Regions from separate parts of the Planotetraspora sp. GP83 genome, predicted to be linked through region 2. Evidence: predicted binding sites of a transcription regulator. Region 2 holds the regulator's gene; the other holds the start of a gene.
What was found. Region 2 encodes LexA, which represses DNA repair genes until DNA is damaged. Its sites were predicted from a motif close to TCGAACANNTGTTCGA; they were not measured.

Region 1: a site for LexA is predicted at 2,077-2,092, ahead of recA (recombinase RecA). Genes of this name have one in related genera too.

What each region holds. Positions count from the first base shown of each region.
Region 1 covers NZ_JBGCBZ010000004.1:247,247-252,034, reverse strand. The annotation lists gene ABH927_RS07885 (ABC transporter ATP-binding protein) at 1-128, shown strand, start outside; gene ABH927_RS07880 (ABC transporter permease) at 125-1,225, shown strand; gene ABH927_RS07875 (NUDIX hydrolase) at 1,176-1,655, opposite strand; gene ABH927_RS07870 (hypothetical protein) at 1,664-1,939, opposite strand; gene recA (recombinase RecA) at 2,236-3,336, shown strand; gene recX (recombination regulator RecX) at 3,345-4,199, shown strand; gene rny (ribonuclease Y) at 4,457-4,788, shown strand, end outside.
Region 2 covers NZ_JBGCBZ010000032.1:66,709-71,496, reverse strand. The annotation lists gene ABH927_RS31405 (vitamin B12-dependent ribonucleotide reductase) at 1-509, opposite strand, end outside; gene nrdR (transcriptional regulator NrdR) at 608-1,072, opposite strand; gene ABH927_RS31395 (LysM peptidoglycan-binding domain-containing protein) at 1,281-1,631, opposite strand; gene lexA (transcriptional repressor LexA) at 1,841-2,554, shown strand; gene leuS (leucine--tRNA ligase) at 2,648-4,788, opposite strand, start outside.

The sequences.
Region 1 (4,788 bases), on a different contig from region 2:
AGGTGCTCATCAGCGAGGGCGGGGACGATCAGGAGATCCTCCGCACCGCCGTACAGGCTGGAACGGTCGAGCATTTCGGGTGGCAGCGGCCCACGCTCGCGGAGATCTTCAGGGAGGCTGTCGCATGAACGGGCTGTTGCTGGTCGCGCGGCGGGAGATCCGCACGCGCATCAGGACGAAGGGTTTCCTCATCAGCCTCGCGATCAGCGCGTCGCTGGTGGTCGCGGCGGCGTTCGTGCCGAAGTGGTTCTCCGGCCCCGACACTTACACGGTCGGTGTGGTGGGCGCCGTCCCCGCCGCCGTCGGCCAGGTCAAGTTCACGAAATATCCGGATGAGGCGGCCGCACGCAAGGCGGTGACCGACGGTGACGCCGACGCCGCCCTGATCGACGACCAGAAGGTCCTGGCCGACGGCGAGCTCGGCCGGGGACTCGGGCTGATCCTGGAGAGCGCGCATCGCGAGGCTCGGATCAAGGCGGCCGGCCTCGAGATCACGCCGCTGCGCGTGGAGTCCATGGGGACCGGCAACGGCGTGCGCACCGGCATCGCGACACTGCTGGTGCTGGTGCTGTTCTTCCTGCTCATCTATTCGGCCATGTACGTCGCGATGGGCGTCGTCGAGGAGAAGGGCAACCGGATCGTGGAGATCCTTCTCACCTCGGTACGGCCGTGGGAGCTGCTCGGCGGGAAGATCGTCGGCCTGGGCGCGCTGGGCTTGATCAACCTTGGGGTCGTCATCGGCGCCGGCCTGGGCGCGTCCGCCGCCACCGGGCTCGCCGCCGATCTCCCGCCGGACATGGCCGGCATCGTGATCGGCGCGGTTTTGTGGTTCGTGCTCGGCTACGCCTTCTTCTCCGCGCTCGCCGCCGCGTTCGGCTCGCTGGTCTCCCGCCAGGAGGAGCTCAACACCGTGCTGACGCCGATGACGATGCTGATGACTCTCACCTACCTGGTGGCGTATCTCGCCGCCGTCCAGCCCACGGGCACGGTCGCCCGCATCCTGTCGCTGGTGCCGCCGTTCTCCTCGATGGTCATGCCGGTGCGTACGGCGGCGGCCGAGGTGCCGGTCGGGGAGGTCGCCCTGTCGGCGGCCCTCATGGTGGTGGCCGTGGTCGTCATGCTGCTGGTCGGGGCCCGGATCTACCAGAGGGCCGTCCTCCGCACCGGCGCCCGCGTCAAGCTGACAGAAGTCGTGCGGCAAGGCGGCCAAGGGTTACGTCGATGATCTGGACCTTGCCGGGCAGCGATTCGCGGCCGTCCCACCACGTGAGGTCGGCGATCTCGTCGTTCGGGATGAACCCGTCCCGCGGCGCGGCCTGGGCGGTGTAGATGGCGCTGTACTCGGCGCGCCCGCCGAGAAGGAACTCGGCATACCCGGCGAAGGCCAAGCCGGAGTCGGTCACCTCGTGACCGGTCTCCTCGCGCAACTCGCGCACGGCCGCCTCGCGCGGTGTCTCCCCGGGATCGATCCTGCCGCCGGGCAGCTCCCACTGCCCGCGGAACCGGTCGAACACGAGCAGGAGCCGGTCACCGCACCAGAGGGCGACCAAGGACGACGGCAGCGGGGCGTCGTCGAGACGGACATCCTCCAAGACGCGATGGAACGCCACCAGCGCGTTGCCCGCCGCCTCGTCAACGGCGAGAGGCTCGCTCATCGGGCGCATCAGCCGGTGCCGGAGAGGAGCTTCTTGATGGTTTCGGCCGCGAGGCCGGGATCCTCGGCGTTCTCCTGGCCGTCCGGCGACCACAGGAAGAGCCAGCCGTCCTTCGCGGGCGAGGCGAAGACGATCGTCTGCTTGCCGGTCCGGGGATGCCAGACCCACAGCATGGGGTCGTCCCCGCCGAGCAGCCGGCCGACGAGGCCGTGGTCGGGGAGTTGCCCCGCGAGCGCCTCCAGGAAGGTACGGCGCTGCGGACCGTACGCGCTGGTGCTCGTCACATGGCCGCCTTGGGGAGGAGATCCGGCTTTCCTCTAAGGGTCGCCGCAGGTCAGTAGGCAAACAACCACGGGGAGGTAATGCCCGGGAATGTAACGGCGGAGTTGGGGTCCCGGGTGATGGCGTGTTCGGTAGGTGATCGAACAGCCGTTCGGCTATATTGAAGGGGTCGCCGCCGGGGTGCGGCAGACTGCGGCGAGCTTCTGAGGCGCGAATGCGGGAAGCTCAAGAAAATGTCGGTGGCACCCCGTAGCTTTCCGGTGACCGAGCAGACGACAACCCTTCCAGGGGGCACCCAATGGCAATCAACGACCGCGAGAAGGCCCTTGAGACCGCCCTCGCGCAAATCGAGCGGCAGTTCGGCAAGGGCTCCGTCATGCGTCTCGGCGACGACGCGCGTGCCCCGATCGAGGTCATCCCGACCGGCGCGATCGCTCTCGACGTCGCCCTCGGCATCGGCGGCTTCCCCCGCGGCCGGATCGTGGAGGTCTACGGTCCGGAGTCCTCGGGTAAGACGACCGTGGCGCTGCACGCCGTGGCCAACGCGCAGAAGGGCGGCGGGATCGCCGCGTTCATCGACGCCGAGCACGCCCTCGACCCGGAGTACGCGAAGAAGCTCGGCGTCGACGTGGACGCGCTGCTCGTCTCCCAGCCGGACACCGGTGAGCAGGCCCTCGAAATCGCCGACATGCTGATCCGCTCCGGCGCGGTGGACGTCATCGTCATCGACTCGGTGGCGGCGCTGGTGCCGAAGGCCGAGATCGAGGGCGAGATGGGCGACAGCCACGTCGGCCTCCAGGCCCGCCTCATGTCCCAGGCTCTCCGCAAGGTCGCCGGCGCCCTGAACCAAACCCGAACAACTGCTATCTTTATCAACCAATTGAGGGAAAAAATAGGTGTAATGTTCGGCTCGCCCGAAACCACCACGGGTGGTAAGGCGCTGAAGTTCTACGCGTCGGTGCGGCTGGACGTCCGGAGGATCGAGACGCTCAAGGACGGCACCGAGCCCGTCGGCAACCGGACGCGGGTGAAGGTCGTCAAGAACAAGATGGCCCCGCCCTTCCGGCAGGCCGACTTCGACATCCTGTACGGCTTCGGCATCTCCCGCGAGGGCGGCCTCATCGACATGGGCGTCGAGCACGGGTTCGTGCGCAAGGCCGGCGCCTGGTACACCTACGAGGGCGAGCAGTTGGGGCAGGGCAAGGAGAACGCCCGCAACTTCCTGAAGAACAACCCCGACATCGCCAACGAGATCGAGAAGAAGATCAAGGAGAAGCTCGGGGTCGGGCCACGCCTGGACACCCCGGCAGAGGCGGCCGCCGCTGCTCCCGCCGCCCCGGCCGCTCCCGCGTCCGGGCGTGGCGCGAAGGCCGCCGCGCCCAAGCCGGGTGACGTCTGATCCCAGCCATGAGGCGCGACGACACCCCGGGCCCGTCCGATGAGATCGGGCCGGGGGACTGGACCTCCGGCCCCTGGGATCTCCCTGACTCCCGGAAAGCGCGAGAACCTTCCGCTGCGCTCGACGATCTCCGTGAGCAGATCCGGCGTCGCGAGGGCGGCCGCCCTGACGGCCTTCCCGGTGGCGCGGGCGGAGTCGGCGGAGAGCGGGCCAGTGAGGGATCGGGCGAGAGGGCGTCGCGCGCCAAGGGCCGGCGGCGGCGCGAAAGCTCTGAAGGGAGCCGAAGCCGCGGGCGGGGCAAGCGGTCAGGATGGTCGCCTGAAGGGCCGGAGGAGGGCTCCCTCGCGAGCCCGGGGCCGGATGCCGATCCGCAGGCGGTGGCGAGAGCGATCTGCCTGCGGCTGCTGACGATGGCCCCGCGGACGCGGGCCCAGTTGGCCGAGGCACTGCGTAAGCGGGAGGTGCCCGAGGAGGCGGCGGAAGCCGTACTGGAACGGTTCTCCGAGGTCGGGCTCATCGACGACGAGGCGTTCGCGGCGGCGTGGGTGAGCTCCCGGCATCACGGACGGGGGCTCGCGCGCCGGGCCCTCGCCCAGGAGTTGCGACATCGCGGGGTCGACGAGGAGACCGTCAAGGACGCGGTGGAGCAGCTCGATCCGGATCAGGAGGTCGAGACCGCCCGCACGCTGGTGGCCCGGAAACTGGCCGCCACGCGCGGCATGGATCCGAAGGCGCGGACCCGCCGGCTGGTCGGGATGCTCGCCCGGAAGGGATACTCGCCCGGCCTGGCGTTCCGCGTGGTCAGGGAGGCGCTGGAAGCCGAGGGCGTGGAGGCGGAGGACCTACCCGAAGAGTTCGAATGAGCAAGGATGCCAGGCCAAATGTCGCTTGGCAGTCCGTCTTTGCTTGCTCGTTACCTCTCCGACGCTTAATCTCGACCGCAGTGAGGAGTTACTCCGCGCAGCGCGGATTGCCATAACGGTGAACGACGACGGACGAGATGCCGGGTGCCCGGCTATCGCGCGACGATATTTGTCCTGGTGACGCCACCGGGCCCTGCTGTGCTGCGTGTGTGACCCCTTGCTTGCGGATAGTCGCGAGGCGAGAGGGGCGGGCGCGCATGGAACCGATCGTGATCGTTCTGGCGGTTGCGGTGGTGCTGCTGGCTCTCGTGGCGACGGCCGCACTCGCCATCGTCATGCGCCGCACCTCGGGCGTCGTCACGCCGGCCGGGCCGTCTACGGAGCAGTTGGCCGAGGTCAAGGCCGAGATCATGGAGCAGGCGAGGCAGGAGGCGGAGGAGATCCGCGCCAAGGCCGAGCTGGACGCGGTCAAGAAGTCCGAGTCCCTGGTGGAGAGCGCCGCCGCGATGCGCAAGGAGGTCGAGGAGGAGTCGCGCATCTTCAAGAACGAGCTCAAGGAGCTCCGCTCCGACCTCGAGCGCCGGGAGAA
Region 2 (4,788 bases):
TCGTCGACGGCGAGGATGAAACAGGCCGACACCTGCTGGGGGGAGAGCGTGCCGACGTTGAACCACACCGGGGAGTTGAAGCTGAAGATCTGGTGGATCAGGGCGTGCTTGAGCTCGTGGTCGAAGATCTCGGCGTCCTCGTCGCCGGCGAAGTAGCCGTGCTCGACACCGGTCCGGGTGTAGACGCCCACGACCCGGTCGACGAGTTGCTTGAGGCTCCACTCGCGCTGCGGCGTGCCGACGGCCCCGCGGAAGTATTTGGTCGTCACGATGTTGGCCGCGTTGACCGACCAGAACTCGGGGAACTCCACGCCGTGCTGCTCGAAGTTCACCGAGCCGTCGCGCCAGTTCGTCATCACGACGTCGCGACGCTCCCAGCGGACCTCGTCGTACGGGTGCACTCCGGCGGTCGTGAAGATGCGCTTCATCTTGAGACCCTTGCGCGCGCGCTTACGGCCTCCGGCCACCGCGCCCCCCGACCCCGTCACGGTGCCGTTCACTTCCGTCATGACTTCCCCCTCCTAGGGCCGCTGGAGCCCCTGGTGTCGGACCACGTGTCTTCATAACCACATCGTCGCGCCGGCCGGTCCCCGGCGCAGGGGGCGTCCTACTGCTCGCTCGGCGCGGTTCGAGCCACCCTGAGCTGCTCGATCTCCGCCTCGAAGTCGGCCAGCGTCTCGAACCCGCGGTAGACCGATGCGAACCGGAGATAGGCGACCTCGTCGAGATCGCGCAGCGGGCCGAGGATGGCGAGCCCCACCTCGTGCGAGGCGATCTCGGCCGCTCCCGTGCCCCGGATGCTCTCCTCTACACGCTGCCCGAGCTGCGCCAGCGAATCCTCGCTGACCGGGCGTCCCTGGCAGGCCCGCCGTACCCCGGCGATGACCTTGTCGCGCGAGAAGGGCTCGGTGACCCCGCTGCGTTTGCTCACCATGAGCAGGACGGTCTCCTGGGTGGTGAACCTGCGCCCGCACTCGGGGCACGTGCGCCGACGGCGGATGGCCGCCCCGTCTTCGGTCGATCGGCTGTCCACGACCCGCGTGTCCGGGTGGCGACAGAACGGACAGTGCATGCCATCGCCTCCCATGAACGCACACCGCAACCACAAGCTGTGGTGAACTTACATCGATGTGACTACTAGATGTTGTGGTCCAACCGTAGAAGTGCCCGTCCATGAACGCAAGTCGAAGCGCCCCTCGCACCCGAAGTCGCTGTTCAGCCAGCGTGTCGCGGCGGAGTGGGAGGCCACCCTCAGGCCGGAGGGTTCCGGGCGCGAGAGACTAGCCGGGCATCCCGCTCGGGAGATAGAGCCGGGTGCCGGGCTGGATGAGCGAGTCGGATAAGCCGTTGAGGTTCATGATCTGCCGGACAAACGGGGCGGGGTCGTCCCCCTCACTGACGGCGTCGGCGATCTTCCAGAGCGTGTCACCCCGCTGGACGGTGACGTACGGCAGGCCGCTCCGGGCGGGCGAGGCGGGGCCACTGGAGGCGGTCACGGCGGCGTGGGTGCCCAGCCAGAGCACGCCGAGCGCGAGGGCCGTGACCACGGTGACCAGCACGATCTTGCCGCGCCGGGTGAGGCGCAGCGGGGGGTCGGGACGTTTGGGGACGGGACTGGGGACCGGTCGCATGACTACCTCCCGGAACTGTTTCCTGAGCTGCGCGGACACAGTCACGAAGAAGATCGGAAAATCGAACACGATGTCGATCGAACTCCCGTACGATGTTGTACACCACGACGCCGACGATTTCGAGGACAATCGAACAATTGTTTGATAATGATCTTGAATCGCGGTACGGTCGCTCTGTGCGACTTGAGGAACACGGATTGAGAGGTGGCATCGTGAGTGACCGAAGTGCGCAAGATCAGAGCGTCGGCGACCTCGCCGTGCGCAGGCGGGACTCGCTTGGTCTCACCCCGAGGCAGCGCAAGATCCTTGAGGTGATCCGCGACTCGGTCCAGCAGCGCGGCTACCCGCCGTCGATGCGGGAGATCGGGGAGGCGGTCCAGTTGACCAGCACCTCCAGCGTGTCGCATCAGCTCACCGCGCTCCAGCGCAAGGGCTACCTGCGCCGCGACCCGCACCGGCCGAGGGCCCTGGAGGTCCGGTTGCCGGGCGAGCCGGTGCTGTGGGTGGATCCGGACGCCGCGGAGGAGGACAGCGGCTTCAACCGCCCCACGGCGGCCTACGTTCCGCTTGTGGGCCGCATCGCCGCCGGTGGCCCGATCCTGGCCGAGCAGAGCATCGAGGACGTGTTCGCCCTGCCGAAGCAGCTCGTCGGCGAGGGCACGCTGTTCCTGCTCCAGGTGACCGGCGATTCGATGATCGAGGCGGCGATCGCCGACGGCGACTGGGTCGTCGTCCGGCAGCAGCCGGTCGCGGACAACGGCGACATCGTGGCCGCCATGATCGACGGCGAGGCCACGGTCAAGACGTTCAAGCGCAAGGACGGGCACGTGTGGCTGGTGCCGCACAACCCGAGCTACGAGCCGATCCCCGGCGACGAGGCCACCGTCCTGGGCAAGGTCACCGCGGTCCTGCGCAAGCTGTAGCCCTGCACCGCTCCGCGGCGGCACCACGTCATCATGGCGTCACCGCGGAGCACTGTGCCAGCTTGCTGATGCCGGCTTACCCCGTGCCAAGCATCACGGCACGATGTTGACCAGCTTCGGGGCGCGGACGATCACGTTGCGGGGCGCCCCGTCCAGGTACGGCTGGACCTTGTCCGAGGCCAGGGCCAGCGCCTGCAGGTCGGCGTCCGAGATGTCCGGCGAGACCTCCAAGCGGTCACGGACCTTGCCGGCCACCTGAACGACCGCCGTGACCGACTCCCGCACCAGCAGCGCGGGCTCCGCGACCGGCCATCCGGCCCTGGCGACCGACGGCCCGTGGCCGAGCCGCTCCCAGCCCTCCTCCGCCACGTACGGCGTGATCAGCGACAGCATGACCGCCAGCGCCTCAGCGGCCTCTCGGACGGCCGGATCGGCGGCGCCGGGCCCCGAGTCGATCGCCTTACGGGCGGCCGAGGTCAGCTGCATCATGCGGGCCACCGCGACGTTGAAGTGGTAGCTCTCGATGAGCCTGGTGACCTCGTCGATCGCCCGATGGGTGACCTTGCGCAGCGCCAGGTCACCGGTGGAGAAGTCCACACTTGGGGCCGAGGCCGCGCCGGCTTCCGTCATCACCCGGAACGCGCGGGCCAGGAACTTCTGCGACGCGGCAGCCGAGACGTCGGCCCAGTCGATGTCGTCCTCGGGCGGCCCGGCGAACAGCATCGTGAGCCTGACGGCGTCCACGCCGAACGCGTCGATCTGCTGGCCCAGGTCCACGCCGTTGCCCAGCGACTTGGACATGGCCTTGCCCTGGTTGATGACCTGCCCCTGGTTCAGCAGCCGCAGGAAGGGCTCGCTGAAGTCCACCATGCCCATGTCGTGCAGGACCTTGGTGAAGAACCGGGTGTACAGCAGGTGGAGCACCGCGTGCTCCTGCCCGCCGATGTACTGGTCGATCGGGCCCCACAGGCGCACCTTCTCGACGTCGAACGGCCCGCCGGTGTAGTGGGGGTCGACATACCGCAGGTAGTACCACGAGGAGTCGACGAAGGTGTCCATCGTGTCGGTGTCCCGCTGGGCGGGGCCGGAGCACTTGGGGCACTCCACGTTGACCCAGTCGGTGGCGCCGGCCAGCGGCGAGACGCCCTTGGGCTTGAGGTCGGCGCCGCGCAGGTCGGGCAGCGTGACGGGCAGTTGGTCGTCCGGGACCGGGACCTCGCCGCAGTCGGGGCAGTGGATGATCGGGATCGGGGTGCCCCAGAACCGCTGACGCGACAGCAGCCAGTCGCGCAGCCGGAAGTTGACGGCCGCCTTGCCGGTGCGGCGCTCGGCCAGGACCTCGATGATCCGCTGGATCGCCTCGTCCTTGGACAGCCCGTCGAGCGGGCCGGAGTTGACCAGGGTGCCCTCGCCCGGCGTGGCGACGCCCGTCTCCCCCGGGTCGGCCAGCCCGGTGTGCACAACGACCTGCACGGGCAGGCCGAACTTCAGGGCGAAGTCGAGGTCGCGCTGGTCGTGGGCCGGCACCGCCATGATGGCGCCGTGGCCGTAGTCCGACAGCACGTAGTCGGCGGCCCAGACCGGGATGCGCTCGCCGTTGACCGGATTGATGGCGTAGGTGCCCAGGAAGACGCCGGTCTTCTCCTTCTCGGTCGACAGGCGCTCGATGTCGGAGAGCTTGGCGACCTCGGCCTTGTAGGCGGCCAGGGCCTCGCGCCGCCCGGGAGCGACGATCTCCTCGGCCAGCGGCGCGTCGGCGGCCACCACGAAGAAGGTCGCGCCGTACAGCGTGTCGGGGCGCGTCGTGTAGACGGTGACCGGCTCGTCGCGGCCCTCGATCTGGAACTGGACGTCCGCGCCCGTGGAGCGGCCGATCCAGTTGCGCTGCATGGTCAGAATGCGCTCCGGCCAGCCGCCCTCCAGCTGTGCCATGTCGTCTAGCAGCCGGTCGGCATAGTCAGTGATCTTGAAGTACCACTGGGTCAGCTCGCGGCGGACCACCTCGGCGCCACACCGCTCGCACCTGCCCGCGACCACCTGCTCGTTGGCCAGCACAGTCTGGTCGTTGGGGCACCAGTTGACCAGGCCGCCCTTGCGGTAGGCCAGGCCCCGCTCGAAGAAGCGGATGAACAGCCACTGATTCCAGTGGTAGTACTCCGGGTCGCTGGTGTGCAGGCGGCGAGACCAGTCGAAGGAGATGCCGTACCGCTTGAACGAGTTCGCCTGGGTCTCGA